Regions from separate parts of the Streptomyces sp. NPDC014733 genome, predicted to be linked through region 1. Evidence: riboswitches for the same ligand, from Rfam matches in the RefSeq annotation. Region 1 holds a riboswitch; each other region holds the start of a gene.
The links. Region 1 has a riboswitch for cobalamin ahead of metE (5-methyltetrahydropteroyltriglutamate--homocysteine S-methyltransferase). Riboswitches for the same ligand answer to the same signal wherever they lie in the genome.

Region 1 (7,445 bases):
ACGGCCCCGGCCGACCGGGACGAGGAGCGGATCGCGTGACCACCGAACCGATCTACCTCGACCACCAGGCGACCACGCCCCTGGATCCGCGCGTGCTGGAGGCGATGCTGCCGTTCCTCACCGGCGGGTACGGCAACCCCTCCAGCCCGCACGCCCTCGGACGCGACGCCGCGCGGGCCGTCCGCACCGCCCGCCGCCGCGTCGCCGAGTTGATCGGGGCCGGCAGCGAGCGCGAGATCGTCTTCACCTCCGGCGCCACCGAGGCCGACCACCTCGCGATCATCGGAACCGCCTTGGCCTCCCGTCCGTACGGCGGTCATGTCGTCACCACCGCGGTGGAGCACCGCGCGGTCCTCGGCGCCTGCCACCGGCTGGTCGACCACCACGGATACACGCTCACCCGCGTCGGCGTCGACCGCCACGGCCGCGTCGACCCCGCGGACATCGCGGCGGCTCTCACACGGGACACCGTCCTGGTGTCGGTGATGCATGCCAACAACGAGATCGGCACACTTCAGGACCTCACGGACATCGCCGGAATCACGGCACCGCGGCGCATCGCCCTGCACACCGACGCGGCCCAGAGCGCCGGTTGGCAGCTGCTGGACGTCACCGGCCTCGGCGTCGATCTCGCCTCGCTTTCCGCGCACAAACTCCACGGCCCCAAGGGGGGCGGAGCGCTCTACGTACGCGACGGTCTCCGCGTCACCGGCCTGCTGACCGGTGGCGGGCAGGAACGCGGGCTGCGGGCGGGCACCCCGGATGTCCCCGCACTCGTCGGTTTCGGCGCCGCGGCCCAGCTCGTCACCGCCGGTGTGCTGCCGCCTCCGTCCCATGTCCGGGCGTTGCGCGACCGCCTGCAGCGCAGCCTCCTGGAAGCGATCCCCGGCGCCGTCGTCAACGGACATCCGCACCGCAGACTCCCCGGAAACCTCAGTCTCACCCTGCCGGGCACCGAGGCCGCCGAGCTCCTCGACCGTGTACCGGGTGTCGCCGCGGCCACCGGCTCCGCCTGCAACACCGGCAGCGGCGAACCCTCCCACGTCCTCACCGCGATCGGGCTGACCCGCGAGCAGGCCCGCGCCACCCTGCGGCTCGGCGTCGGCCGCACCACGACCGGGAGCGACATCGAGCGCGCCGCCGGCCTGCTGGCCCGGGCCGCCCGCACCCCGCCCCCTCCCCTCCCGTAACCCACCAGGGCCGGGACACCCGCAAGCGTCCCGGCCCCTCGGGTTCGCTCGGGCCTGCCCGGTCAGAGGGCGTCCAGTTCACCGCGGACGGTGCGGGCCGCGGTGACCAGGTTCTCCAGGGAGGCGCGGGTCTCGGCCCAGCCGCGGGTCTTCAGGCCGCAGTCGGGGTTGACCCACAGGCGCTCGGCGGGGATCGCCTTGAGGCCGGTCCGCAGTAGTGCGGCGGCCTCCTCGGCGCTCGGTACGCGCGGGGAGTGGATGTCGTAGACACCCGGCCCCGCCTCGCGGGGGTAGCCGTGGGCGGCGAGTTCGCGGGCGACCTGCATGTGGGAGCGGGCCGCCTCCAGGCTGATGACGTCGGCGTCCAGATCGTCGATGGCCTGCACGATGTCGCCGAACTCGGCGTAGCACATGTGCGTGTGGATCTGGGTGTCCGGACGGACCCCGCCGGTGGTGAGGCGGAACGCCTCCGTGGCCCAGGACAGGTACCCGGCGCGGCCGGCGGCGCGCAGCGGCAGCGTCTCGCGCAGCGCCGGTTCGTCCACCTGGATGACCGGCGTACCGGCTGCCTCCAGGTCCCCGACCTCGTCGCGCAGCGCCAGCGCGACCTGGCGTGCGGTGTCGCCCAGCGGCTGGTCGTCGCGGACGAACGACCAGGCCAGCATGGTCACCGGACCGGTCAGCATCCCCTTGACGGGCCGCTCGGTGCAGGACTGCGCATACGTCGTCCAGCGCACCGTCATCGGCCCGGGGCGGGAGACGTCGCCGGCCAGGATCGGCGGCCGGACGTAGCGGGTGCCGTACGACTGGACCCATCCGTGCCGCGTGGCGAGGTAGCCGGTCAGCTGCTCGGCGAAGTACTGGACCATGTCGTTGCGCTCGGGCTCGCCGTGCACCAGGACGTCCAGCCCGGCCTTCTCCTGGAAGGCCAGCACCTCGCGGATCTCGGTGCGGATCCGCTCCTCGTACCCTTCGGTGCCGATCCGCCCGGCCCGCAGGTCGGCCCGCGCGGTGCGCACCTCGGTGGTCTGCGGGAACGAGCCGATGGTCGTCGTCGGCAGCAGCGGCAGTCCCAGGTGGGCGCGTTGGGCGGCGGCCCGCTCGGCGTACGGCTCCGAGCGGCGGGCGTCCGCGTCGGTGACGGCGGCGGCGCGGGCGCGGACCACCGGGTCACGGGTGAGGGGGGAGCGCGCCCGGGACGCCAGGTCGGCCTTGTTGGCGACCAGTTCGGCGGCGATCGCGCCGGTGCCGCGCGCCAGGCCCTCGGCGAGGGTGACGACCTCGGCGGCCTTCTGGCGGGCGAAGGCGAGCCAGCGCAGGACCTGCGGGTCGATGTCCCGCTCGGCGGTGGTGTCGAGGGGGACGTGCAGCAGCGAGCAGGAGGCCGCGACGTCGACCCGGTCGGCGAGCCCCAGCAGCGTGCCGAGGGTGGTCAGCGACGCGGTCAGATCGTTGACCCAGATGTTGCGGCCGTCGACGACCCCGGCCACCAGCCGCTTGCCGGGCAGCCCGCCGACGGCGGCGAGCGCGTCGAGGTTGGCGGCGGCGGGCCCGGTGAAGTCCAGTGCCAGCCCGTCCACCGGCGCCTTCGCCAGCACCGGCAGCGCGTCGCCGAGCCGGTCGAAGTAGGAGGCGACGAGGAGCTTCGGCCGGTCGGTGAGGGCGCCCAGCGCACGGTAGGCGCGGGCGGCGGCGTTCAGTTCGGCGGGCGTACGGTCCGCCACCAGCGCAGGCTCGTCCAGCTGTACCCAACCGGCACCGGCGGCCCGCAGATCGGCCAGGACCTCGGCGTAGACCGGCAGCAGCCGGTCCAGCAGCGTCAGCGGGTCGAAGTCCGCGGCCACCCCGGGGGCGGGCTTCGCCAGCAGGAGGTAGGTGACCGGGCCCACCAGCACCGGACGGGCCGTCAGCCCCAGCGCCAGGGCCTCCGTCAGCTCGCCCACCTGCTTGCCGGAGTCGGCCGTGAACACCGTGTTCGGACCCAGCTCGGGCACCAGGTAGTGGTAGTTGGTGTCGAACCACTTGGTCATCTCCAGCGGCGCGACGTCCTGCGTACCGCGCGCCATGGCGAAGTAGACGTCAAGGGGGCATCCCGGGTCCGGGCGGAGCGGGGAATGCGGGGAAGCGCCGGCGGCGACGGCCTCGCGGTGCCGCTCGGGGATCGCACCCACCATGACGGTGGTGTCGAGGACATGGTCGTAGTACGAGAAGTCGCCGGTCGGGACCGTGCCGATACCGGCGTCGGCCAGCTGCTGCCAGTGGGTGCGACGCAGCTCGGCGGCGGTGGCGCGCAGCGCGTCGGCGGTGACGCGGCCCTTCCAGTACCCCTCGACGGCCTTCTTCAGTTCCCGGTTCTGCCCCTGACGGGGGTAGCCGTACACGGTGGCCCGTGCTCCCGCGGCTGCGGACTCGGTGGTCACGGAGATCTCCTTCGCGAGATGAATCCCTGAGATCCCGGCGACGGGACGGAGCGCGAAGGGGTGACGGACCGGACGGAAACGACCGCGCGGTCCTCCGCCTGGTGTGTGTACGCCGACCCGCCCACGAGGTCACCGGGATGTCCGGGCACGCGGGGTGCGCACCCGGGCAGGTGGCAGGTCTTCGGACTCGCGGGCACGTCCTTCGGAGGAGGACACCTACTGGCCGTCGCTTCCCGGGCCCTGCGGACCCAGTGCGTATGACGGCGGTCGTTCCCGCTCACCGCTGCGGGGCAGTCCCGGATTCCCACCGGGTTCCCTCTTACGACGACCCGCCTGGCGGACGGGGCGAACCAGCTGCACCGGCCACCCTACGGGCCGACCGGCGCCGCGGTGGCGGTGCGTCCGCCCTCCGGACGGTGAGGTGGGACACGCCCCTCGCCCGCATGAAAAGCGCGAGGGCGGGGAAACCGCCCGCGCGTCTCCCGCCCCTCCGCCCCCGCCCCCCCCGTGCGGGCGCCTCCGTGCCGTGCCCGGTGGCGGGGGAGGGGCGGGGTGCGCCGGGGCTTCCCGGCGGGGCGGGCCGGTGCGGGTACCGGCCCGCCGGTCCTGCTCAGTGCCGCCCGGTGTCGATGACGCAGAAGCGGTTGCCCTCCGGGTCGGCGAGGACGACGAAGTCGGCGTCGTCCGGCGCGAGGTCCCACGCCACCCGCCGGGCGCCCAGCCCCACCAGCCGTTCGACCTCGGCGGCCTGGTCGGCGGCGTCCCCGGCGTAGAGGTCCAGATGGACCCGCGGCCGCTCCTGGACCGGCGTCACGCTCCGGCCCAGCGCCACCTGCACACCGTGCCCGGCGGCCGGTACGAGGACCGCCCAGTCGTCCTCGATCTCCTCGCGGGGGACGTATCCCAGCGCCTCGCCCCAGAACGCCGCGGCCCGGCGCACGTCCGAGACCCCCAACACCACGGAACCCACTGTCAGCATGGGCCGAGTCTCCCGCACCGCACGGCGCGCCGTGCGGGGGAGCGGACGGGAAAGCGCGCCCGGGCGCCGCGACCGGTCCGCGCTCGCCGCCCGCTCCGGCCCGGAATGCCGCCGTACGGGTGGCATGACACCCTGGCTGTGGCGTGGGCCCGGTGGCACGGAGGCCGGGACCGGCCGGGCCGAGGGCCGGTGTCCGGACGGTCCCGGAGACCGGGCGGCCGGTCGTCCCGCAGTACCGGGGCGGGCGGCCGCACCCTGAGTACGCAACCGAGCGAGGCGGTCACCATGGAGTTCGGCATCTTCACCGTCGGCGATGTGACGACCGACCCGACCACCGGCCGTACGCCGAGCGAGCACGAGCGCATCAAGGCCACGCTCGCCATCGCGGCCAAGGCCGAGGAGGTCGGTCTGGACGTGTTCGCCACCGGCGAGCACCACAATCCGCCGTTCGTACCGTCGTCGCCCACCACCCTCCTCGGGTATCTGGCGGCCCGCACCGAACGGATCGTCCTGTCCACCTCCACCACGCTGATCACCACCAACGACCCCGTGAAGATCGCCGAGGACTTCGCCTACCTCCAGCACCTAGCCGACGGCCGCGTCGACCTGATGCTGGGCCGCGGCAACACCGGGCCCGTCTACCCCTGGTTCGGCCAGGACATCCGCCAGGGCATCCCGCTCGCCATCGAGAACTACGCGCTGCTGCACCGGCTCTGGCGGGAGGACGTGGTCGACTGGGAGGGCAAGTTCCGCGGTCCGCTGCAGGGCTTCACCGCCACGCCCCGGCCGCTGGACGGCGTTCCCCCGTTCGTCTGGCACGGTTCGATCCGCTCCCCGGAGATCGCGGAACAGGCCGCGTACTACGGCGACGGCTTCTTCCACAACAACATCTTCTGGCCCATGTCCCACACCCAGCGGATGATCCGCCTCTACCGGCAGCGCTTCACCCACCACGGCCACGGCGCCCCCGACCAGGCCATCGTCGGCCTCGGCGGCCAGGCGTTCCTGCGCGCCAACTCCCAGGACGCGGTCCGTGAGTTCCGCCCGTACTTCGACAACGCGCCGGTCTACGGGCACGGTCCTTCCCTGGAGGAGTTCACGGAGCAGACGCCGCTGACCGTCGGCTCACCGCAGCAGGTCATCGAGCGGACCCTCGGCTTCCGCGACGCCGTCGGCGACTACCAGCGTCAGCTGTTCCTGATGGACCACGCCGGATTGCCGCTGAAGACCGTCCTGGAACAGCTCGATCTGCTCGGCGGTGAGGTCGTCCCCGTCCTCCGCAAGGAATTCGCGGCCCTCCGCCCGGCCGGGGTACCCGACTCGGCACCCCGCCACCCGGCCGTCGCGGCCCGGGAGGCGGACCCCGGCGCCGGCCCGGAGGCCACGTAGCGAGACCACCCGGCACGTACGGACCGGCCCCCCCCGCGCCGCGGGCGGCCGGTCCGTCAGGAAGCCGCCCCGCCGCCCAGCAACTGCTCCATCGGGACGACGTCCTCGAACTCGTCGCGCCGCACCCGCGCCCCGCAGCCCTGGACCAGCCGGGCGTAGTCCGCCGCCGCGGCCTCGACCCGGTTGCGCAGCGCCGTGCCCTGCTGGGCGGTGTCCGCGCCGAAATCGCTGGTCGCGGCGTAGACACCGCGGGGTGAGACGACGGCGTGCAGATAGGAGAACATCGGCCGCATCGCGTGCTCCAGCACCAGCGAATGCCGTTCCGTACCGCCGGTGGCGGCCATGAGCACCGGCATGTCGTCGAGCGTCCCCTCCGGCAGCACGTCGAAGAAGGACTTGAAGAGTCCGCTGAACGAGGCGTTGAAGGCGGGCGTCACCGCGATCACCCCGTCGGCCCGCGCCACCGTCTCGAACGCCTCCTCCAGCGGGCCGGTGGGGAAACCGGACAGCATCGCGTCCGTGATCGCCCGGCCCAGCGGCCGCAGCTCCACGAACGACGAGTCGACGTCCTGCCCCCGGTCCTCCAGCGCGGCGCGGACCGCGGCCTCCAGCCGGTCGGCGAGCAGCCGGGTCGAGGACGGCTCCCGCAGGCCCCCGCTGATGATCGCCAGATTCGTCATCGCGTCACGATCCTCCGTCCAGGGCGGCGTCGCACCGTGCCCGCGACGCGCACGCGGAACGCGCACGGACGGCCGCGCACTCCGCGCCGCCCGGCGCCGTTTCCCCCAGGCTACGGTTCGCCGCCGCACCCGGCAGGTCCACGGCCACCGGCCCGGCGGCGCGTTGGCACCCCGCCGGGCCGGGCGTGCCGCGGTTTCAGCGGCCGTCCGGGGTCCGCCGCAGGACCAGCGTGAGGAAACCCCAGGTGTCCCGGTAGGCGCGCAGCCACTCGGAGCGGCGGAGGTGCGCGGTGGCGAGCGCCTCCGCGCTGCCGGGGTCGTCGGGGTGGTCCAGCGCCCAGGCGGCGAGCGTGCCCCAGCAGGCCCACTCGTAGGCGTCCAGCTCCTGGCGGGTGCTGATGTGGCCGTCCACGGGCGTCCAGCCGTCGGCGACGACACGGTCCAACGTGGTCGCGAGGTCGGCGAAGTCCCCGAGCATCCCGACGGCCTCCGGGGACGGGGTGCGCTCCCAGAAGCCGTCGCCGATCACCACGCGGCCGCCGGGGGCGAGATGCTCGCGCGCCGCGGCCAGTGTGGGCAGCAGTCCGCCGAAGGCGTGTGCCGCGCCGACGCTCAGCACCAGGTCGAACGGTTCGGCGGAGACGAACTCCGCGGCCGGCTGCCGGTGCAGCGCGAGCCGTTCCGCGACGCCCCGCGCCCGCGCCCCCTCCCGGGCCTGCGCCAGCGCGTCCTCGGAGAGGTCCACGCCCGTGGCCGACGCCTCGGGCCGCGCCTCCAGGGCCCGCAG
Region 2 (7,445 bases), on a different contig from region 1:
TACGCCTCGGGGGCGGTGCCCTTGAGCGCCTTCACGGTGGCGACCATGCCGCCGTGGTACTGGAAGTAGTCGTCGGAGTCGGCGATGTCGTGTTCGCGGGTGTCGGTGTTCTTCGCGGCGACGGCGATGCGCTTGTACGCGGTTTCCATCTCGTCGCGCGCCGGGCGGCCCTCCAGGCCACGGCCGTACGCGTAGCCGCCCCAGACGGTGTAGACCTCGGCGAGGTCGGCGTCGGTGCGCCAGTCGCGGGAGTCGATGAGCTGGAGCAGGCCCGCGCCGTAGGTGCCGGGTCGGGAGCCGAAGATACGGGTGGTGGCGCGGCGTTCGTCGCCGTGGGCGGCGAGGTCGGCCTGGGCGTGCGCGCGGATGTAGTTGTCGGCGGCGGGCTCGTCCAGCCCGGCGGCGAGCCGTACCGCATCGTCGAGCAGACCGATGACGTGCGGGAACGCGTCGCGGAAGAAGCCGGAGATGCGGAGGGTGACGTCGATGCGGGGGCGGCCCAGCTCCGCCGGGGGGATGGGCTCCAGGCCGGTGACGCGGCGGGAGGCGTCGTCCCAGACGGGGCGGACGCCGAGCAGCGCGAGGGCCTCGGCGACGTCGTCCCCGGAGGTGCGCATGGCGCTGGTGCCCCAGAGGGAGAGGCCGACGGAGGTGGGCCACTCGCCGTTGTCGGCGCGGTAGCGCTCCAGGAGGGAGTCGGCGAGCGCCTGGCCGGTCTCCCAGGCGAGGCGGGACGGGACGGCCTTGGGGTCGACGGAGTAGAAGTTGCGGCCGGTCGGCAGGACGTTGACCAGGCCGCGCAGCGGGGAGCCGGACGGGCCCGCGGGGACGAAGCCGCCGTTCAGGGCGTGGACGGCGTGGTCGATCTCGGTGGTGGTCCCGGCGAGGCGCGGGACGACCTCGCGGGCGGCGAAGCCGAGGATCGCGGCGACCTGTTCGGGCTGCCCGGCGGCCACCTCGGCGACGGCGGACGGCGCCCAGCCGGCGGCCTCCATCGCCTGGACGAGGGCGCGGGCGCGCTCCTCCGCGTCGTCGGCGGCGGTGCGGGTCGCGGCGGACTCGTCCAGGCCCAGCGCCTCCCGCAGCCCGGGCAGCGCGGACGTACCGCCCCAGATCTGGCGGGCGCGGAGGATCGCGAGGACGAGGTTGACGCGCGCCTCACCGGTCGGGGCGGCGCCCAGGACGTGCAGACCGTCACGGATCTGGGCGTCCTTGACCTCGCAGAGCCAGCCGTCGACGTGCAGCAGGAAATCGTCGAAGCCGTCGTCGTCGGGGCGGGCCTCAAGGCCGAGGTCGTGGTCGAGCCTGGCGGCCTGGATGAGGGTCCAGATCTGCGCGCGGATCGCCGGGAGCTTCGCCGGGTCCATGGCGCTGATCTGCGCGTATTCGTCGAGGAGTTGTTCCAGGCGGGCGATGTCGCCGTACGAGTCGGCGCGTGCCATCGGCGGGACGAGGTGGTCGACGAGGGTGGCGTGGACGCGGCGCTTGGCCTGGGTGCCCTCGCCGGGGTCGTTGACGAGGAACGGGTAGATCAGCGGCAGGTCGCCGAGGGCGGCGTCCGGGCCGCAGGCGGCGGAGAGGCCCGCGTTCTTGCCGGGCAGCCACTCCAGGTTGCCGTGCTTGCCGAGGTGGATCATCGCGTCGGCGCCGAAGCCGCCGTCGTCGGCGGAGGCGGCGATCCAGCGGTAGGCGGCCAGGTAGTGGTGGGACGGCGGCAGATCGGGGTCGTGGTAGATCGCGATCGGGTTCTCGCCGAAGCCGCGCGGCGGCTGGATGAGGATCAGCAGGTTGCCGCGGCGCAGGGCGGCGAGGACGATGTCGCCCTCCGGGTTGCGGGAGCGGTCGAGGAACATCTCGCCGGGCGGCGGGCCCCAGTGCTGCTCGACGGAGTCGCGCAGCTCCTGGGGGAGCGTGGCGTACCAGCGCTTGTAGTCGGCGGCGGGGATCCGGACCGGGTTCTTGGCGAGCTGTTCCTCGGTCAGCCACTCCTGGTCGTGGCCGCCCGCCTCGATGAGGGCGTAGATCAGCTCGTCGCCGTCACCGGAGGCGAGACCCGGTACGTCCTCGTCACCGAAGTCGTAGCCCTCCTCACGCAGGCGGCGCAGGAGGGCGACGGCGGAGGCGGGGGTGTCGAGGCCGACGGCGTTGCCGATGCGGGAGTGCTTGGTGGGGTACGCGGAGAGGACCAGTGCCAGCTTCTTGTCCTTCGCCGGGATGTGGCGCAGGCGGGCGTGGCGGACGGCGATCCCGGCGACGCGGGCGGCGCGCTCGGGGTCGGCGGCGTACGTCGGCAGACCGTCCTCGTCGATCTCCTTGAAGGAGAACGGGACGGTGATCAGGCGGCCGTCGAACTCGGGTACGGCGATCTGGGTGGCGGCGTCCAGCGGCGAGAGGCCCTCGTCGTTCTCCTCCCAGGCGGCGCGGTTACCCGTCAGGCAGAGTGCCTGGAGGATCGGCACGTCCAGGGCGGCGAGCGCGCCCGCGTCCCAGGACTCGTCGTCGCCGCCGGCGGACGCCTCGGCCGGCTTGGTGCCGCCCGCGGCGAGGACGGTGGTGACGATGGCGTCGGCCGGGCGCAGCGCGTCGATCAGCTCGGGCTCGGGTGCGCGCAGCGAGGCGACGAAGAGCGGCAGCGGGCGGCCCCCGGCCTCCTCGATCTTGGTGCAGAGCGCGTCGACGAAGCCGGTGTTGCCGCTCATGTGGTGGGCGCGGTAGTAGAGCACCGGGACGAGCGGGCCGTCGATGTCCGTACGGGCCGCGGGCCGCTCCAGCTCGCCCCAGGTCGGCGCGGGCTGCGGCGGTTCGAAGCCGTGGCCGGTCAGCAGGACGGTGTCGGAGAGGAAGCGGGCGAGGCGGCCGAGGTTCTCGGGCCCGCCGTGCGCGAGGTAGGCGTGCGCCTCGGCGGCGGTGCCGACCGGAACGGTGGACGCCTCCATCAGCTGGGCGTCGGGGGCCTGTTCGCCGGAGAGGACGACGACGGGGCGGTGCTGGTCCTCGGCGAGGAGGAGGTTCAGGCCCTCCTCCCAGGCGCGGATGCCGCCGAGGAGGCGGACCACGACGAGGTCGACACCGTCGAGCAGCGCGGGGAGTTCGGCGAGGTCGAGGCGGGCCGGGTTGGCGAGCCGGAACGGCACGGGGCCGCCGGCGGCGCGGGCGCTGAGGAGATCGGTGTCGGAGGTCGACAGCAGCAGAAGCATGCGAGCGCAGAGCCTTCCTCGGGGTATCCGCGCCCCGGGTGGTTCGTTGGACGGCGGGAGTTCCTGACTCACCCGGCAGCTGCCGGGCTCACAGTGGCGGGACCGCGCCGGATTCGCACCGGGCTTCCTCCCTGAGAGCTGCCCCGTGGTCGGGAAAGCCCTCGTCGCCGTCTCCGGCGTCGGCGGGCCGGCTGACCCACCGAAGTGAATGGTAAGGGCTGGTCGGGGCGGTGGGGAGGGGGGCTTGGTGGCGAGGTGCGCGGTGGGTACCGGCGCCGTGGCGGATACCGGCGCCGTGGCAGGCGGGGCCCGCCCCCGGGAGGTGACCGGGGCGGGCCCCTGAGCCGGACCCCGTACGGGGTGCCCGTACGGGGGCGACGCGGGGATCGTCCGGGGCGCGCGGCCCCCTACGGGGTGCCCGTACGGGGGCCGGCTCAGGGATCCGGCGAGGGCGGATCAGGGGCGGTACGAGGGGCGGTTCCGGGGTGTCCGTCCAGGGGCGCGGGGGTTCGCCGGGGCGCCCGGGGCGGGGCCCGGGGCACCGTCGTCCCCGGTGGCGCGTCGGTATGCTCGCGGCCATGCCGCCCTCCCCCTCGAACCGGCCCCCCGGGGCCCAGCCACCGCTGCGCGAGCGCGGTGACGCCTGCCCGGGCGCGCTGCGGCTGCACGCGGCGGCGGACGGCGCGCTGGCCCGTGTCCGGCTGCCCGCAGGGGAGTTGACCGGGCGTCAGGCACGGGCGTTGGGGGATGCGGCGGAGCGGTTCGGGGACGGCGGGATCTCCCTCACCTCGCGCGGCAACGCGGAGCTGCGCGGCCTCGGCGACGGCTGCGGCGGCGCGCTGGCCGCGCTGCTGACCGATGCCGGTCTGCTGCCCTCCGTCCGCCATGAACGCGTCCGCAACCTCGTCGCCTCACCGCTCGCCGGAATCGACCGCCACACCCCGGCCGACGTGCGGCGCTGGGCCCGTGAGCTGGACGGACTGCTCTGCGGACAGGAGTGGACGACGCGGCTTTCGGGCCGCTTCCTCTTCGTCCTGGACGACGGCCGCGGCGATGTGGCGGGCCTGGGCGGCGATGTGACCTTGGTCGCAGAACCGGCGGCGCCGGGCGGCCCGGCAGCCGCGGCGCCGGAGGCGTCCGCGCTCCTCCTCCTCGGCGGGACCGGCGACCCCGGCGACGGGTCCGGCTCCGGCGACGGTCCCGGCCCGGCCCTCCGGATCGCGGGTGCCGATGCCGCCCGTGCCGCGCTCGGTGCCGCCCGTGCCTTCCTGGACGCGGTCGAGGCGAGCGGCAGCGGCGCCTGGCGGTTCCGGGATCTGCCGGGGGGCGCGGCGCCGACCGTGCGCGCCGTCGGCGAGCGGCTGCGCGCCGCCGGGATCCCCGCCGCGTACGTTCCGTCCGGCGAGGTCCCGGCCCGGCCGCGGCGGGGTGCCGGCACCCCGCCGCCCGGCCTCGTCGAAGGACCCGGCGGACGCCGTGCGCTGAGCGTCCCGGCGCCGCTGGGGCGGCTGACCGGCGCACAGTGGCGCCTCCTGGCCCGTACCGCCGCCGAAGGGGACGGCACGCTCCGGCTGACCCCGTGGCGCGGCGTCCTCGTCCCCGGGCTGACCGCACCGGTGGCCGCGGACCGGCTGCGGGAGTGCGCGGACGCGGGCCTGGTCACCGACCCGGACTCGCCCTGGTACCGGCTCGGCGCCTGCACCGGGCGCCCCGGGTGCGCCAAGTCCCTGACCGACGTACGGGCCGACGCGTCCGCCGTCGCCGCGGCCCTGGGGCGGGCCACCGCGCTGCCGGTGCAGTGGTCCGGCTGCGCGCGCCGCTGCGGCCACCCGCACGGCACCTGGATCGACGTCCTGGCGACCGACGGCGGCTACGACGTGACCGTGGTCCGCCCGGGGGCGCCGCCCGAGCCGCTCGCGACCGGCGCCACCGTGCGGCAGGTCGCGGACGCCGTCGCCCACCGGGTGCGCCCGCCGGCCCCCGGCACCGCGCCGTGACCGCCACCGGGCCGCGCGCCGGACCACCGCCCCAAGGGCGCGCACCCCTGGTGCCGCACCCCGCATCCGTATCCCGTTTCCCCACCCCACCACCGATCCACCACACCGAGGGCACCGTGTTCGACTACGAGAAGGACGGGGCGGCGATCTACCGCCAGTCCTTTGCCACCATCCGCGCCGAGGCCGACCTCGCGGGGCTGCCCGCCGACGTCAGCCGGGTCGCGGTCCGGATGATCCACGCCTGCGGCATGGTCGACCTCGTCCGCGACCTCGCCTTCTCCCCCGGCGTGGTGGCGAGCGCACGCGCCGCGCTGCGCGCCGGCGCGCCGGTCCTGTGCGACGCCAACATGGTCGCCAGCGGCGTCACCCGTAAGCGGCTGCCCGCCGGCAACGAGGTGGTGTGCACCCTCGCCGACCCGTCGGTGCCCGCGCTCGCCGCCGAGTTGGGGACCACCCGCAGCGCCGCCGCGCTGGAGCTGTGGCGGGACAAGCTGGACGGTGCGGTCGTCGCCGTCGGCAACGCCCCGACCGCGCTCTTCCGCCTCCTGGAGATGATCGAGGAGGGCGCGCCGCGGCCCGCCGCGGTGCTCGGCATACCCGTCGGCTTCATCGGCGCCGCCGAGTCCAAGGAGGCGCTGGCCGCCCATCCGTCGGGCCTGGAGCACCTGGTGGTGCGCGGACGGCGTGGCGGCAGCGCCATGGCCGCGGCCGCCGTCAACGCCCTGGCGAGCGAGGAGGAATGAGCGTGCCCGAGCAGCAGTCCGGCGCCCGCACCCCGGGCCGTCTCTACGGTGTGGGGCTCGGCCCCGGAGACCCGTCCCTGATGACCGTGAAGGCCGTCCGGGTCATCGCCGAGGCCGATGTGGTGGCGTACCACAGTGCGCGCCACGGCCGGTCCATCGCCCGCGCCATCGCCGCCGAGCATCTGCGCGCCGACCACATCGAGGAGGCGCTGGTCTACCCGGTCACCACCGAGTCGACCGACCACCCCGGCGGCTACCGCGGCGCCCTCGACGACTTCTACGAGGAGGCCGCGGCGCGGCTCGCCGCGCACCTGGACGCGGGCCGCACGGTCGCCGTGATCTCCGAGGGCGACCCGCTCTTCTACGGCTCGTACCAGCACATGCACAAGCGTCTGGCGCACCGTTACCCCACCGAGGTCGTCCCCGGCGTGACCTCGATCAACGCGGCCGCCGCCCGGCTGGGCAGGCCGCTGGTGGAGGCCGACGAGGTGCTGACGGTGCTGCCCGGCACGCTCCCCGAGGAGGAGCTGACGGCCCGGCTGGCCGCCACCGACTCCGCCGTCGTCATGAAGCTGGGCCGCACCTTCCCCACCGTCCGCCGGGCCATGGAACGCTCGGGCCGGCTGCCGGAGGCGCGCTACGTCGAACGCGCCACGATGGCAGGCGAACGGACCGGGGAGCTGGCGGACGTCGCCCCCGATTCCGTGCCGTACTTCGCGGTCGCGGTGGTGCCGAGCCGGGTCGCGGAGCGGGACGTCCCCGAGAGCGCGTCGGGGAGCGCCCCCGAGGGTGTGTCCGGGGCGCCCGGCGAGGCGGCGCACGCCCCGGAGAGCGGGCCCGGGGGCGCCCCCGAGAACGTGTCAGGGGCGCCCGGCGAAGCGGCGCACGCCCCCGGCGACGCGTCGGGGGACATGCCCGGGACCGGCTCCGGCGAGGTGGTCGTCGTCGGCACCGGACCGGCCGGACCGCTGTGGCTGACACCCGAGTCGCGGGGCGCGCTGGCCGCCGCCGACGACCTCGTCGGCTACACCACCTACCTGGACCGGGTGCCGCACCGCCCCGGTCAGCTGCGGCACGGCTCCGACAACAAGGTCGAGTCCGAGCGTGCCGAACTCGCCCTCGACCTGGCCCGCCGCGGCCGCCGGGTCGCGGTCGTCTCCGGTGGCGACCCGGGCGTCTTCGCGATGGCCACCGCCGTCCTGGAGGTCGCCGCCGAGGAGCGCTACCGGGCCGTGCCCGTACGGGTGCTGCCCGGGGTCACCGCCGCCAACGCCGCGGCGGCCAAGGCGGGCGCCCCGCTCGGCCACGACTACGCGGTCCTCTCCCTCTCCGACCGCCTCAAGCCCTGGGAGGTGATCGCCGAGCGGCTGCGCGCCGCGGCCGCCGCCGACCTCGTCCTGGCGCTCTACAACCCGGGTTCCCGCAGTCGCACCTGGCAGGTCGGCAAGGCGCGTGACCTGCTGCTGGAGCACCGTTCGCCGGACACCCCGGTCGTGCTGGGCCGCGAT
Region 3 (7,445 bases), on a different contig from region 1:
GCAATCGGTTGCCTGGGGACGAGTCGGAGCCGGGAGTCGCGCGGAGTACGGGACGTCACAGGAGCAGTCTTGCCGCTGACGGCCCGAAAACCCAATCGGACGGCAGGAAAAGGCCCGCTCAGCGGGGTTCATCCAGGCGACCCATCACGGTTGTGGGGAGTTGTCCCCCCGTACGCCCGCGCGCCGCGCTTCCCCGTACGCGCGGAGAAGAGGGGTGCGGGCGGAGGCGGTCACATCAGCGGGGTCAGGAAGCGGCGCAGCGCCTCCTCGTAGACGGCGGGGGCGGCGTTCCACATGGCCGCGTGCGGGGCGTGCGGCACGGGGTGGAGGGTGACGAGATCCGGGCGGCGCGCGGCGAGGGCGCGGGAGGCGGCCCAGGGGGCGAGGGTGTCGTCCGGGCCGTGGAAGAGAAGGGTGGGGACGGTGAGGGTGTCCGGATCGACGGCGTCGCCGGGCCGGTCGACGGGGAGTCCGGTGTGGCCCTCGGCGGCGCGGACCGCGAGCGGCAGCAGGGCCCGCGGGACGTGCCGGGCGGCGGCCAGCGCGCGGACGGTGGCGTGCCGGTCGAGGACCGGCGAGTCCAGGACGAGCCCGCGGACGCGGTCGCGCATACCGGAGCGGGCGGCGGCGCGCAGCGCCATGGTGGCCCCGGCGGACCAGCCGTGCAGGACGACGTCCCGGGCGCCGTAGCGGACGGCGTAGCGGATCGCGGCGTCCAGGTCGCGCCATTCGGAGTCGCCGAGGTGGTGCAGCCGGTCCGGGGTCTGCGGGGCGCCCGCGTCGTTGCGGTAGGCGAGGCCGAGGACGGGCAGCCGGTGGCGGTGGAGGAACGGCATGACGACCATCGGGTGTTCACGGGTGGTGCCGATGCCGTGCACGGTGATCACCCAGGTGTCGCGGACGCCCGGCAGGAACCACGCGGGCAGCGGCCCGAGTTCGCCGGGGATGTCGACGTCGGCGCAGGTCAGGCCGAAGGCGTCGCGAGGGTTTCCGGCGTACACCTGCGGGGTGATGCGCACCCGGGTGCCGGGCGGGAGGGTGCCGTGGGTGATCCGCTCCAGGCGGCGGACGACGGTGTCGGCGGGGTGCGGGGCGTGCTCAACCACCGGGCCGACGATCGCATGGCAGCCGGGGCCGGAGAGTCCGTAGGTGCCGGGGCGCAGCGACGCCAGGCTGCGGGTGAGGGTGACCGTGTCGTCGCCGGTGGCGTGGACGGTCAGGCGTGCGTCCCCGGGGAACGGCACCTGGGGGGAGGGCCGGAGGGCGACGCCCCCGGCGTACCGGCCGGCGGCCACCGCGGCCGCCCCGGCACCGATCACGGTGGTGACGGCCGCAGCCGCCGCAGTAGCCAGGCGCACCTCTTCAGTGTGGGGCGGGGTGCCGGGGGCGGCCAGCGGGCGGGGCGAGCGGGTGACGCGACCGCTGTCCGGGCGGCCGTCCGGGGCCCGGTCCGCGGCGGCGGGGCCCGGTCCGGTCCGGTCCGGTCTACGGGGTGTCCTCCGGGTGGCGGCCGTAACCGCGGAGGCGGGTGGCGGTCTCGGCGAGGTCGGTGGCGGTCAGGAGGGAGGGAGTACGGCCGGGGACGGAGGAGGCGAGGAGCCAGACCCGGCACATCCACTCCAGTTGGGCGGTGCGGTCCAGCGCCTGGCCGAGGGTGGCGCCGTGGGCGAGCGTGCCGTGGTGGGCGAGGAGGCAGGCGGTGCGGTCACGCAGCGCCGTGAGGGCGTGGGCGGCCAGTTCGTCGCTGCCGTAGGGGGCGTAGGGGGCGACGCGGACGGGCCCGCCGAGGGCGGCGGTCATGTAGTGGACCGGCGGGAGTTCGTCGACGAGGACGGAGACGGCGGTGGCGTGCGGGGCGTGGGTGTGGACGAGCGCGGTGGCGTCGGTGGCGCGGTAGACGGCGAGGTGCAGGGGGAGTTCGCTGGTGGGCGGGAGGGTGCCCGCGCACTGCCGGCCGTCGAGGTCGACGGCGGTGAGGTCGCCGGGGCCGAGGCGGTCGTAGGGGACGCCGCTGGGGGTGACGAGAACGGTGTCGCCGACGCGGGCCGAGACGTTGCCGGAGGTGCCGACGACGAGGCCGTCGGCGACGGTGCGGCGGGCGGTGGCGACGATGTCCGCCCAGGCGGCGGCGAGCGCGTCGGCGCCGGGCCGGTCCGGGTGCGGGGCGGGAGCGCCGGTACGGGGCACGGTTTCTTCCTCCGGGTGCGTGGACGGGCGAGCGGGCGGGATGCCGTCACCGTACGGGCCGGGCCGGGGGCGGGCGGCCGTCCCGGAGGCCGGTCGGTCCGGGCGCGGGTCCGTCACCGTACGGGCCGGGCCGGGGAGGTGCGGGCGCTCCGGGGGTTCGTCAGCGGGGGGGCGCCACCGTACGGGCCGGTCGGCGCGACCGTTCCGGGGAGCCGGTTCCCGCGGTGGGCCGGCGTGGTGCGGGTCGGGCGTACGGAAGCTCGGGGAGCGCCGCGGCGTGCGCCGCGCTCGAACAACGGGGTGCCCACGGAGGCAGGCGCGGGGCCGGGTGTTCCGGCCAGGTGCGCGGGTCGGGCGGGAGCCGGGGGATCGCACCGGGTCCGGGCGGGCGCGGGGTGCGGGCACGCCGTTCACCAGCGGGGTGACGCACTGCGACGGGGTCGTTCGGATGCCGTGCACGCGCCGGGGATCAAGCCGGATTCGGGCCGTGCGGCAGCACATTCGCGCCACATACGGATGGTGTGGAAGTGACGTGTGAGATACCTCCTCCCGAACACTGCGGTGGTGTCATTGCCGGGCCCGGCCACGTTCACCTCCCGTTCACCCACCCTTCGTACGTTTCCGGCGTCACTGACCATCGAACTGATTGCCTGGGTGAATGGAACACATCACGCTTCTCATCGGGATCGTGATCGTCACGGCCTTGGTGTTCGACTTTACGAACGGCTTCCACGACACGGCCAACGCCATGGCCACCACCATCTCCACCGGCGCGCTGCAGCCCAAGATCGCGGTGGCGATGTCGGCGGTCCTCAACCTCGTCGGCGCGTTCCTGTCCGTGGAGGTCGCCAAGACCATCTCCGGCGGGATCATCGACGAAAGCGCCGGCATCAGACCTGAAGTGATCTTCGCCGGTCTGGTCGGCGCGATCGTCTGGAACCTCCTCACCTGGCTCGCCGGCCTCCCCTCCAGCTCCTCCCACGCCCTGTTCGGTGGTCTGATCGGCGCCACGCTGGTGTCCGTGGGCACCAACGGTGTGCACGGCGGCGCCGTCGTGATGAAGGTCCTCATCCCGGCCGTGGCCGCCCCGGTGGTCGCCGGTATCGCGTCGATGGCCGCGACCCGGCTGACGTACCGGCTGGCCCGGGGCCGCGACGAGCAGGAGACCGCCAAGGGCTACCGCGCCGGGCAGATCGCCTCGGCGGCGCTGGTCTCGCTGGCGCACGGCACGAACGACGCCCAGAAGACGATGGGTGTGATCACGCTCGCGCTGATCACCGGCGGTGTGGTCGCCCCGCACGCCGACCCGCCGCTGTGGGTCATCGCGTCGGCCGGTATGGCCATCGCCCTCGGCACCTACCTGGGCGGCTGGCGGATCATCCGCACGATGGGCAAGGGCATCACCGACATCCAGCCGCCGCAGGGCTTCGCCGCCCAGACCGGCGCCGCGGCCACCATCCTGGCCTCCTCCCACCTCGGCTTCGCGCTCTCCACCACCCAGGTCTGCTCGGGCTCGGTGATGGGTTCGGGTCTGGGCCGCAAGGGCGGTGTGGTGCGCTGGTCGACGGCGGTGCGGATGGTCGTGGCCTGGTGCCTGACGCTGCCGGCCGCGGGCCTGGTCTCCGCCGGTGCCGCGCTCCTGGCCGACCAGGGCGACTGGGGCGTGACCGCCGTCGCGATCCTCGCGCTCGGCATCTGCGGCGCCATCTGGGCCGCGTCCCGCCGCAAGCCCATCGACCACACCAACGTCAACGCGTCCGAGGTCACGGAGCCGCCCGGTGTGGTCACCGCGGCCCTCCAGACGGTCACCCCTCCCCCGGCCGGGTCGCTCACGCCCATCGAGGGCGAGGAGGCCGCCCCCGCCGCGAGCGCCCCGCGCGCCACGACCGCGACAGCCGCCGGCTGACCGCCCGAACCTGAGGAACCACAGCATGAGCATCGACTGGGCAGCTCTCGGCCAGGTCTTCGGCGTCACCCTGGTGGTGACGGTCGGGATCGTGGGCCTGTTCACGGTCGGCATCGTCGGCACGGCCCGCACCCGGACCGAGGGCGCGGCCGCCACGGCGGGTGCCGCGGGCACCGACGCCCCGGGCACCGGCGCGCGGATCGGTGGCCTCGCCGCCTACGCGGTCTGCGCGGCCGCGGTGGCGTACGGCATCTATCTGATCGTCGCCGCCTGATCCGTCCGGCGGCCCGCACGGCGCCCGGTCACCGCAACCCGCGGTGGCCGGGCGCCGTGCGTCGTACGGGGTCTGTGGCCTCCGCCACAAGCCCCGCGGTACCACGGCGTCGCAGGTCACGGGCGAGTTGACGGGGTTGGCGGGGCATGGTGGACTTCCCACGCCAATCGGCGACAGCAGAGGAAGTCCGGTGTGAATCCGGCGCGGTCCCGCCACTGTCACCGGGGAGCGTTCCTCCGACGAAGGTCACGGTCCGCCTCGTGCACGCCCGACGGGCGCGCGCCAGGGCCGGAAGGCCGGGGGAAGCGCCGATCCGGGGAGCCAGGAGACTCCTGTCGCCGTCACGTCGAACCAGGGCGCGGACCCTGAGTGAGGACATACCGCCATGCCTGGCCGCCCGTGCAGATCCTTCCGTGTGCCGTCGGAGTTCCGTCGAGGCGTGACGGCGGTCTGATCCGATGCGTGCCGAACACGCCACCTACGCGTGCGGTGCGGCCCTGGGCTTTCTCGGCGATCTGCTCGCCGCCGACCCGCGGCGCGGCCACCCGGTGGCCGCCTTCGGGCGCGGTGCGGCAGCCGTCGAGGCCCGGCTCTGGCGCGACCACCGCGGCCGTGGCGCCCTCCACACCCTGCTCTGCGCGGGCGGCGCGACCGCCGGCGCCGCGCTGCTGACGCGCGCGGTACGCGGCGCGGCGCCCGTCCCCTCCCCCGCCCGGACCGCCGCCACCACCGCGCTGACCGCCGCCACCGTCTGGTCGGTGCTGGGCGGCACCTCGCTGGGCCGGGAGGCGCGGGCCGTCGGCGACGCGCTGGCCGCCGGGGACCTCGACCGGGCACGGCGGCGGCTGCCGCATCTGTGCGGCCGCGATCCGCAGGCGCTGGACGGGCCGCAGATGGCGCGGGCGGTCGTCGAGTCCGTCGCGGAGAACACCTCGGACGCGGTGGTGGGCGCGCTGGTGTGGGGCGCCGTCGGCGGCGTCCCGGGCCTGGTGGCGTTCCGGGCGGTGAACACCCTGGACGCGATGGTGGGTCACAAGTCGCCCCGCCACCGCCGGTTCGGCTGGGCCTCGGCGCGGCTGGACGACGTCGCCGGGTGGCCCGGCTCACGGCTGACCGCCGCGCTCACCGTGCTCGCCGCCCCCGACCGGCGCGGCGCCGCACGGGCCTGGCGCCGCGACGGCGGGGCCCATCCGAGCCCCAACGCGGGCCCGGTGGAGGCGTCGTTCGCGGGTGCGCTCGGCGTACGGCTCGGCGGGACGCTGGCGTACGGCGGACGGGTCGAGCACCGGCCGCGGCTGAACGGCGGGGGCCGTCCCGTCGCGACCGAGGACATCGCGCGGGCGGTGCGGCTCTCGCGCCGGGTGAGCGCGCTGGCGTTGACGGTGACGGTGGCCGGGCGGCTGCTGGCGGGCGCGGCGCGTCCGGCCCTCGCCCGGCGGAAGGGCAGGAGCGGATGACCGGCGGCGGGTTGCTGATCGCGGGGACCACCTCCGACGCGGGCAAGAGCGTGGTGACCGCGGGGATCTGCCGCTGGCTGGTGCGGCAGGGCGTGGACGTCGCCCCGTTCAAGGCGCAGAACATGTCGCTGAACTCGTTCGTGACGCGGGACGGCGCGGAGATCGGCCGGGCGCAGGCGATGCAGGCGGCGGCCGCCCGGGTGGAGCCGTCGGCGCTGATGAACCCGGTGCTGCTCAAGCCGGGCGGGGACCGCAGCAGCCAGGTGGTGCTGCTCGGCAAACCGGTCGGCGAGATGAGCGCGCAGGGGTACTTCGGGCGCCCCGGCAGCGGCGCGCGGCCCGGTGGACGCGCGGAGCTGCTGGCGACCGTCACCGACTGCCTGGCCGAGTTGCGGCGCACCCACGACGTGGTGATCTGCGAGGGCGCGGGCTCCCCGGCGGAGATCAATCTGCGGCGCACCGACATCGTCAACATGGGCATCGCACGCGCCGGGCGGCTGCCGGTGGTGGTGGTCGGCGACATCGACCGCGGCGGGGTGTTCGCCTCGTTCTTCGGGACGACGGCGCTGCTGTCCGAGGAGGACCAGGCGCTGGTCGCCGGGTATCTCGTCAACAAGTTCCGCGGCGATGTGACGCTGCTGGAGCCGGGCCTCGACATGCTGCGGGACCTGACGGGGCGTCCGTCGCTGGGCGTGCTGCCGTTCGCGCACGGGCTGGGCATCGACGAGGAGGACGGGCTGCGGGTGTCGCTGCGCGGCGCGGTCCGCGAGAGCGTGGTGGCGCCGCCGCACGGCGCCGATGTGCTGCGGGTGGCGGTCGCGGCGGTGCCGCTGATGTCGAACTTCACGGACGTGGACGCGCTGGCCGCCGAACCGGGCGTGGTGGTGCGGTTCGTGGACCGCGCCGAGGAGCTGGCCGACGCGGACCTGGTGGTGCTGCCGGGCACCCGCGGCACGGTGCGGGCGCTGGCCTGGCTGCGCGAGCGGGGGCTGGCGGACGCGATCGCCCGGCGCGCCGCCGAGGGCCGTCCGGTGCTGGGCATCTGCGGCGGCTACCAGATGCTCGGCGAGGTGATCGACGACGAGGTGGAGTCCCGGGCGGGCACCGTGCCTGGCCTGGGGCTGCTGCCCGTACGGGTGCGGTTCGCGCAGGAGAAGACGCTGGCCCGGCCGGTCGGTACGGCGCTGGGCGCGGCCGCCGAGGGGTACGAGATCCACCACGGCGTGGCCGAGACCCTCGGCGGGGAGCCGTTCTTCACCGACGACGGCGGGCGGCCGCTGGACGGCTGCCGGTCGGGCGCGGTGTGGGGGACGCACTGGCACGGTTCGCTGGAGAGCGATGCGTTCCGGCGGGCGTTCCTCACGCGGGTGGCGGCCGAGGCGGGGCGCGCGTTCGTCCCCGCGCCGGACACCAGCTTCGGCGCGCTGCGCGAGGAGCAGTTGGACCGGCTCGGCGATCTGATCGAGGAGCACGCCGACACCGGGGCGCTGCTGCGGCTGATCGAGAAGGGCGTCCCGCCGGGGCTGCCGTTCGTCCCGCCGGGGGCGCCGTGAGCACGCGCGGGCCCGCGGCCCGCCCCGCACGGGTGCCCGGCGGCGCCCACCGGCCGGCCGGCGCCGGC
Region 4 (7,445 bases), on a different contig from region 1:
CGCGGCGTCCCAGACCAGCATCGCGGCGAGCGCCTGGACCATCACGCCGGAGGTGTAGGGGGTGCCGTTCTCGGCGCTGATGACCTTGGCGATCTCCTCGCTGCGGACGGCGAAGGCGTCCTTGATGCGGGTGATCACCGCGATCCGTTCGTCGAGCGGGGCATCGGCCCAGACGCCGGAGTCGAAGGAGGTGCGGGCGGCGGTGACGGCGCGGTCGACGTCGGTGCGGGTGGCGTGCGGGACGCGGCCGATGAGCTGTTCGGTGTGCGGGGAGATCACGTCGAGGGTGTCGGGTCCGGCGGGGTCGACGAGTGCACCGCCTATGTAGAGCTTGCCGTGTTCGACGAGGTCGCTCATGGCTGCCGCCTCCCGCGGTCGGCCGCCCCGTCCGGTGTCCGGGAGCGGGGCGGTAGCTTCCGTCAACTGCCTGCGCGTCATGCGTGTCCGGCGCCGTCGCGGGCCGCCCGCCGGGTCGGGCGGGGCGGCACCCAGCGGTTCTGACGGCGCGTCAGTTATGGGTCGTTGAACTGATACCACCTGCCGGAGCAGGAGTCCACAGGGCTCCGGGAACCGGCGGCGGGGCCCGTGCCGATGTCACCACCGCGGCCACCGGTACATGAGAACGCGTTCTCGTTATAGTGCCGTCGCGCATCGGTTCGCGGCGAGGCCGGTGCGTGCGTGCGGACGTGAACCGACGGGCGGGCACACCGGGAGGGGACCGGGATGACGCAGGTGACCGACCACCGGGGCGGGGTGTGGAGCATCTCCGTGCCGCTGCCCGGCAATCCGCTCGGCCACACCCTCGTCCACCTCCTGGAGACCGACCGCGGGCCGGTGCTCATCGACACCGGCTGGGACGACCCCGCCTCCTGGTCCGCGCTGACCGCCGGGATCACCGCCTGCGGCTTCGCCGTCGCCGACATCCACGGGGTGCTGCTCACCCACCACCACCCCGACCACCACGGGTTGTCCGGCGCGGTGCGGGAGGCGTCCGGTGCCTGGATCGCGATGCACGAGGCGGACGCCGACATCGTCCGGCGCACCCGGGAGGCGCGGCCCGCCGCCTGGCGGGCGCAGCTGCTGGCGAAGCTGGCCGCCGCCGGGGCGCCGGAGGAGCACCTCGCGCCGTTGCGGTCGGCACGCGGCGGGGAGTTGCCCGGCCGGCGGGCGGCGGTGCCGGACCGGCACCTCGCCCCGGGGGAGCTGCTGGAGCTGCCCGGCCGCCGGTTGCGTGCCGTCTGGACGCCGGGGCACACGCCCGGGCATGTCTGCCTGCATCTGGAGGAGGCGCATCCGGGGCGGGCTCCGGGGGCGCGCGGGGACGGTCCGGGCGCCGGGTTCGGGCGGCTGTTCTCCGGTGATCATCTGCTGCCGGGGATCAGCCCGCACATCGGGGTGTACGAGAGTCCGGGCGAGGCGCCGACCGATCCGCTGGGCGACTACCTCGCGTCGCTGGAGCGGGTGGCGCGGCTCGCCCCGGCGGAGGTGCTGCCCGCGCATCAGCATCCGTTCACCGATGCGGCGGGGCGGGCCCGGGCGCTGCTGGCGCACCACGAGGCGCGGCTCGGCGGGCTGGTGCGGCTGCTGGCGGAGCCGTTGACGCTGTGGCAGCTGACGGTGGCGATGGAGTGGAACCGGCCGTGGGAGCGGATCCCGTACGCCTCGCGGAACATCGCGGTGGCGGAGGCCGAGGCGCATCTGCGGCGGCTGACGGTGCTGGGCCGGGCGGCGGCGGTGCCCGGGTCGGATCCGGTGACGTACCGGGCGGTGTGAGGCGTACGACACGGCGGGGCGTCCGACGGGGGCCGGGCCCGCCGGCGTGCCCCGGTGGCGGCGTGCCCGGGACGGCCGTCTCGCCGTGTGGCGCCGGGCCCGCGCGGCCGCCCCACGACGGTGCCCGCCGCACCCCGCGGCCCCTCGTGAGGCCGTGGCCGGCACCCCCGTCCCCGGTGGGTCCGGTCGGGTGACCGCTAAAATGTGCGGACAACTCCATGCGTGCCTGATCGGGGGAAGCCGGTGAAAATCCGGCGCTGACCCGCAACCGTCAGGGCGGACGTGCGCCGTGCGCGCGCCCCGTCCGAGCCGGAACACCCGAGGGGGCGCGACAGGCTCCCGCCACCGGCGGGCCGCGTGCGGCGGCCCGCCGGTGGCGGCACCGTCGAGGTATACGGAGCTGAGCCCGGTGCCCTCGTGTACGGCCCCGGCCGTCGCGAGGTGGACGGCCGAGCGTGGCCACCCACCCCGCGACGCCCCGAGCGAACCGACTGAGAGGCACCGACGATGGCCCCCCTGGCCCCTTCCCGCGCCGCGCTGCTGCGCCGCGCCGCCGTGGTGTGCGCCGCGGCGCTCGTACCCGTCGCGGCGACCGCGCCCACCGCGTTCGCCGCTCCGACGCCCTCCCCCAAGTTGCCCGCGGGCCTGTACGGCTCCGGCGATCCGCAGTACGACGGCGTGTGGCGGCAGTCGCTGGCGCTGCTCGCCCAGCACACCGTGCGGGTCGAGCCCGCCGCGGCGGCCGTGGACTGGCTGACCGGCCAGCAGTGCGCCGACGGCGCGTTCACCGCGTACCGCGCCGACACCGCGAAGGCGTGCGGCGCCTCGACGATGCGGGACACCAACCAGACGGGTGCGGCGGTCCAGGCGCTGGCGGCGCTCGGCGGGCACGGCGCGACCGTGGAGAAGGCGGTGCACTGGCTGAAGTCGGTGCAGAACGACGACGGCGGCTGGCCGTCGCTGCCCGGGTCGGCGAGCGACGCCAACTCCACCGCGGTGGTCATCGGCGCGCTCACCGCGGCGGGCCAGGACCCGGCGAAGGTGACGTCGCCGAAGGGGCACACGCCGTACGAGGGGCTGCTGACGTTCCGGCTCGGGTGCGCGGTGAAGCCCGCCGAGCGGGGTGCGTTCACCTTCCAGCTCAAGGGCGCGGCGGCCAACGCGGACGCCTCGGCCGCCGCGGCGACCGGTGCGCTCGGCAAGGGCTTCGTCGTCCCGGCGGCGGGCAAGGACGCGGACACCCCGGTGGCCGCGCCGGAGTGCGGCGACGGGAAGAAGGAGCCGTCCGGGGCGGACCCTGCCGCGCTGCGGTCCGCCGCGTCCGGGGCGAGCGCGTACCTGGTGAGGGAGATGGACGCCCACGGGCAGCACCTGATGTCGGCGATGCCGGGCGCGAAGCCGCAGCCGGACGTCGGGAACACCGCGGACGCGGTGGTGGCGCTGGCCGCCGGCGGGCACGGCGCGGCGGCGCGGAAGCCGCTGGCGTGGCTGGAGAAGAACGGCCCGGCGTGGGCGAAGCCGGCCGGTCCGGCGGCGTATGCGCAGCTGGTCCTCGCCGCGCACGCCACGGGCACCGACCCGCGGGACTTCGGCGGTACGGACCTGGTGGCGGCGTTGAACGCGACCGGCCCGAAGCCGTCGCAGGCCGGCGAGAAGGCGGTGCCGAAGGAGAAGGGCACCGGGTCGATCAGCGCATGGTGGCTGGTGCCGGTGGGGCTCGCCGCGGGTGCGGGCATCGGGTTCCTCATGAGCGGCCGCCGGAAGCGCGGGCAGTGATGCGGCGTGCGCGGTGGGCCGGTGTGCTGGCGCTGGCGCTGGCCGGAGCCATATCGGCGCTGGGCGCGGGCCCGGCGCAGGCCCAGGGGCAGGCGTACCGGTACTGGTCGTTCTGGGACGGCGCGGACGGCACCTGGGCGTACGCGACGCAGGGTCCGGCGACGCTGCGGCCCGCGGACGGCGCGGTGGCCGGTTTCCGGTTCACGGTCAGCGCGGAGTCGTCCGCGGTGGCCCGGCCGCGGGCCGCGGCCGATTTCGGGAAGCTGTGTTCCGGGACGCCGCGGCACTCCGGGACGAAGCGGGTCGGTGTCGTCGTCGACTTCGGGTCGGCGGCGGACGCGCCGGAGGGTGAGCGGCCGCCGAAGGAGCGGACCGCGTGTGCGCGGGTGCCCGAGGACGCGTCGGCCGGTGAGGCGCTGGCCGCGGTGGCGAAGCCGCTGCGGTACGACGCGCAGGGGCTGCTGTGCGGCGTCGCCGGGTATCCGAAGGCGGGGTGCGCGGAGCAGGTGAGCGGTGGGGGGAAGTCCGCGCCGGAGGCGTCGGGTGCGCCGGCGGCCGGGGCGGACGGCGACGGCGGGCCGTCGGCCGGGCTGATCGGTGGCGGCGCGGCGGTCGTGGTGCTGGGTGCGGCGGCGGTGTGGCAGACCCGTCGCCGGCGCGGATGAGGGCGCCGCAGGCCACCCGGAGCACGGCGCTGCACGCGGGCGCCTGGTGGCTGTGGGCGCTGGGGCTGGCCGCGGCGGCGTCGCGGACGACCAATCCGCTGCTGCTGGGGCTGCTGATCGCGGTGGCCGGGTATGTCGTGGCGGCGCGCCGGACGGATGCGCCGTGGGCCCGGTCGTACGGCGCGTTCGTGAAGCTGGGGCTGCTGGTGCTGGGCATCCGGCTGGTCTTCGCGTTCCTGCTGGGGTCGCCGATCCCGGGGACGCACACCCTGGTGACGCTGCCGGAGCTGCCGCTGCCCGACTGGGCACAGGGCGTCCGGGTCGGCGGCCGGGTCACCGCCGAGGGCATGGTCTTCGCCCTCTACGACGGGCTGAAGCTGGCCACCCTGCTGATCTGTGTGGGCGCCGCGAACGCCCTGGCGAGCCCGGCGCGGCTGCTGAAGTCGCTGCCGGGGGCGCTGTACGAGGCGGGCGTGGCGGTGGTGGTGGCGATGACGTTCGCCCCGCATCTGGTCACCGACGTGCGGCGGCTGCGGGCGGCGCGGCGGCTGCGCGGCCGCCCGGACCGCGGGTTCGCCGCGCTGCTCCAGGTGGGGCTGCCGGTGCTGGAGGGCGCGTTGGAGCGTTCGGTGGCGCTGGCCGGGGCGATGGACGCGCGGGGGTACGGCCGCCGGGCCGAGGTGCCGCACGCGGTGCGGCGGATCACGGCGGCGCTGACGCTCGGCGGGCTGCTGGGCGTGTGCGCCGGGACGTACGGCCTGCTGGCGCAGGCGGGTGCGGGCCTGGGGCTGCCGCTGCTGATCGCCGGGCTGGTGGCGGCGCTGGCGGGGCTGTGGCTGGGCGGCCGCCGCTCGGTGCGGACCCGCTACCGGCCCGAGCGGTGGGGCGTGCGGGCCTGGCTGGTGGCGGGTTCGGGCGTGGCGGTGGCGGCGCTGCTGATCGCGGCGGGCGGCTACGCGCCCGAGGCGCTGCACCCGTCGGCGGTGCCGCTGACCGCGCCGCGGCTGCCGCTGTGGCCGGCGCTCTCCGTCCTCGTCGGGCTGCTGCCCGCGTGGGTGGCGCCGCGTCCGGCGGACGTGACCGGACGGGAGGCGGACGGCGGTCCCGGGGCGGGGCCGGACGGCGGGGGCCGGGACCGGGCCGCCGGGCGGGCACGGACCGCCGGCGGGGAAGGGCCCGCCGGGGAGCGGCCCGCCGGCCAGGAGTCTCCCGGGCGGGCCTCCGGTACGGGGCCGGGCACCGGCCGGGAGCGGCTCGTCGGCCGGGCGCCCGCCCGCCGGGAGCGGCCCGCCCACACGCCCTGTCCCCTCTCCTCCAACCGCCCCACGAAGGAGCACGCCCAGTGATCCGGTTCGAGCAGGTCTCGGTCACCTACCGCGAGGCGTCCGCGCCCGCCGTGCAGGGGGTCGACCTGACCGTCGCCGAAGGGGAGCTGTGTCTCCTCGTCGGCCCCTCCGGCGTCGGTAAGTCGACACTGCTGAACGCGGTGTGCGGGCTGGTGCCGCACTTCACCGGCGGCACGCTCCGCGGCCGCGTCACCGTCGCCGGGCGGGACACCCGTACCCACGCCCCGCGCGAACTGGCCGACGTCGTCGGCACGGTCGGGCAGGACCCGCTGGACCGGTTCGTCACCGACACCGTCGAGGACGAGCTGGCGTACGGCATGGAGTCGCTGGGGCTCGCGCCGGACGTGATGCGGCGCCGGGTCGAGGAGACGCTGGACCTGCTGGGGCTGGCCGGGCTGCGGGACCGCGCGCTGACCACGCTCTCCGGCGGGCAGCAGCAGCGGGTGGCCATCGGGTCGGTGCTGACCGCCCACCCCAAGGTGCTGGTCCTCGACGAGCCGACGTCCGCGCTGGACCCGGCCGCCGCCGAGGAGGTCCTCGCCGTGCTCCAGCGCCTCGTCCACGACCTGGGGACGACGGTGCTGCTGGCCGAACACCGTCTGGAGCGGGTGGTGCAGTACGCGGACCAGGTCATCCTGATGCCGGGGCCGGGCGCCGCGCCGCGGCAGGGCCCGCCCGCCGCGATGATGGCGCACTCCCCGGTCCGGCCGCCGGTCGTCGAGCTCGGGGCGCTGGCCGGCTGGTCCCCGCTGCCGCTGTCGGTACGCGACGCCCGCCGCCGCGCCCCCGGGCTGCGCGCCCGGCTGGCGGGGACCGAGCCGCACCGGCCGGCGGTCCCGGAGCCGCCGGCCGAGGGCGGGGTGCCCGCTCCGCCGGCCCGTACCCGCCGTCCGAAGCGGGCCGGACTGCTGCGGCGGCGTGGCGGCGCCGACCGTGCGCCGGACGGTGCCGCGCCCGGGGCGCCGCTCGCCGAGGTGCGGCGGCTGGCCGTCCGCCGCGGCCGGATCGAGGCGCTGCACGCGGTCGATCTGACCGTCGGCGCCGGGGAGACGGTGGCGCTGATGGGCCGTAACGGCGCCGGGAAGTCGACGCTGCTGGGCTCCCTGGTCGGGCTGCACGCACCGGCGTCCGGCACGGTCGCCGTCGGCGGCGCCGTGCCGCACCGCACCGCGCCCGGCACGCTGGTCCGGCACGTCGGGCTGGTACCGCAGGAGCCGCAGGACCTGCTGTACGCGGACACCGTCGCCGCCGAGTGCGCCGCCGCCGACCGGGACGCGGACGCCGCGGCGGGCACCTGCCGCACGTTGGTCGCGCGGCTGCTGCCGGGCGTCTCGGACGCGACGCATCCGCGGGATCTGTCCGAGGGCCAGCGGCTGACGCTGGCGCTGGCCGTGGTGCTGACCGCGCGACCGCCGCTGCTGCTGCTCGACGAGCCGACCCGCGGCCTGGACTACGCGGCCAAGGCGCGGCTGATCGAGGTGTTGCGGGAGCTGGCGGCGCGGGGGCACGGCATCGTCCTCGCCACCCACGACGTGGAGCTCGCCGCCGAACTGGCCCGGCGGGTCGTCATCCTGGCCGGCGGGGAGATCGTCGCAGACGGGCCGACCGAGGAGGTCGTGGTGTCCTCGCCCGCGTTCGCCCCGCAGGTCGCGAAGGTCCTCGCGCCGCTGCCGTGGCTGACGGTGCCGCAGGTGGCCCGCGCCCTGGAGGCCACACCGTGACGGCCGTACGGGAGCCCGCCACGGGCACGGGGCGGCAGGCGCGGGCGGTGCGGCTCGGGCCCCGGTCCGTCGTCGCGCTGGCGCTCGTCTCGGCGACGGGCGTGATGGCATTCGGCTGGCCGCTGCTGGCCTCCTCCGCCTCCGGGCTCGCGCACTCCGCGGAC

Region 2: linked by a shared signal. The riboswitch ahead of cobN (cobaltochelatase subunit CobN) and the one ahead of metE (5-methyltetrahydropteroyltriglutamate--homocysteine S-methyltransferase) in region 1 are both predicted to bind cobalamin.
Region 3: linked by a shared signal. The riboswitch ahead of ACF1BH_RS27000 (cobalamin biosynthesis protein) and the one ahead of metE (5-methyltetrahydropteroyltriglutamate--homocysteine S-methyltransferase) in region 1 are both predicted to bind cobalamin.
Region 4: linked by a shared signal. The riboswitch ahead of ACF1BH_RS14460 (prenyltransferase/squalene oxidase repeat-containing protein) and the one ahead of metE (5-methyltetrahydropteroyltriglutamate--homocysteine S-methyltransferase) in region 1 are both predicted to bind cobalamin.

The regions. Positions count from the first base shown of each region.
Region 1 covers NZ_JBIBYO010000004.1:106,323-113,767, reverse strand. The annotation lists gene ACF1BH_RS11895 (hypothetical protein) at 1-39, shown strand, start outside; gene ACF1BH_RS11890 (cysteine desulfurase family protein) at 36-1,190, shown strand; gene metE (5-methyltetrahydropteroyltriglutamate--homocysteine S-methyltransferase) at 1,253-3,610, opposite strand; cobalamin riboswitch at 3,786-3,932, opposite strand; gene ACF1BH_RS11880 (VOC family protein) at 4,221-4,589, opposite strand; gene ACF1BH_RS11875 (LLM class flavin-dependent oxidoreductase) at 4,875-5,978, shown strand; gene ACF1BH_RS11870 (FMN reductase) at 6,035-6,658, opposite strand; gene ACF1BH_RS11865 (SAM-dependent methyltransferase) at 6,855-7,445, opposite strand, start outside.
Region 2 covers NZ_JBIBYO010000019.1:40,755-48,199, forward strand. The annotation lists gene cobN (cobaltochelatase subunit CobN) at 1-3,197, opposite strand, end outside; cobalamin riboswitch at 3,234-3,361, opposite strand; gene cobG (precorrin-3B synthase) at 3,776-5,194, shown strand; gene ACF1BH_RS28790 (precorrin-8X methylmutase) at 5,311-5,937, shown strand; gene ACF1BH_RS28795 (precorrin-2 C(20)-methyltransferase) at 5,934-7,445, shown strand, end outside.
Region 3 covers NZ_JBIBYO010000015.1:107,905-115,349, reverse strand. The annotation lists gene ACF1BH_RS27025 (hypothetical protein) at 1-59, opposite strand, end outside; gene ACF1BH_RS27020 (alpha/beta hydrolase) at 231-1,358, opposite strand; gene ACF1BH_RS27015 (class II aldolase/adducin family protein) at 1,486-2,187, opposite strand; gene ACF1BH_RS27010 (anion permease) at 2,846-4,093, shown strand; gene ACF1BH_RS27005 (hypothetical protein) at 4,119-4,367, shown strand; cobalamin riboswitch at 4,546-4,699, shown strand; gene ACF1BH_RS27000 (cobalamin biosynthesis protein) at 4,826-5,824, shown strand; gene ACF1BH_RS26995 (cobyric acid synthase) at 5,821-7,377, shown strand.
Region 4 covers NZ_JBIBYO010000005.1:145,564-153,008, reverse strand. The annotation lists gene ACF1BH_RS14470 (aldehyde dehydrogenase) at 1-357, opposite strand, end outside; gene ACF1BH_RS14465 (MBL fold metallo-hydrolase) at 724-1,773, shown strand; cobalamin riboswitch at 1,973-2,114, shown strand; gene ACF1BH_RS14460 (prenyltransferase/squalene oxidase repeat-containing protein) at 2,281-3,549, shown strand; gene ACF1BH_RS14455 (SCO2322 family protein) at 3,549-4,214, shown strand; gene ACF1BH_RS14450 (CbiQ family ECF transporter T component) at 4,211-5,560, shown strand; gene ACF1BH_RS14445 (ABC transporter ATP-binding protein) at 5,557-7,281, shown strand; gene ACF1BH_RS14440 (ECF transporter S component) at 7,386-7,445, shown strand, end outside.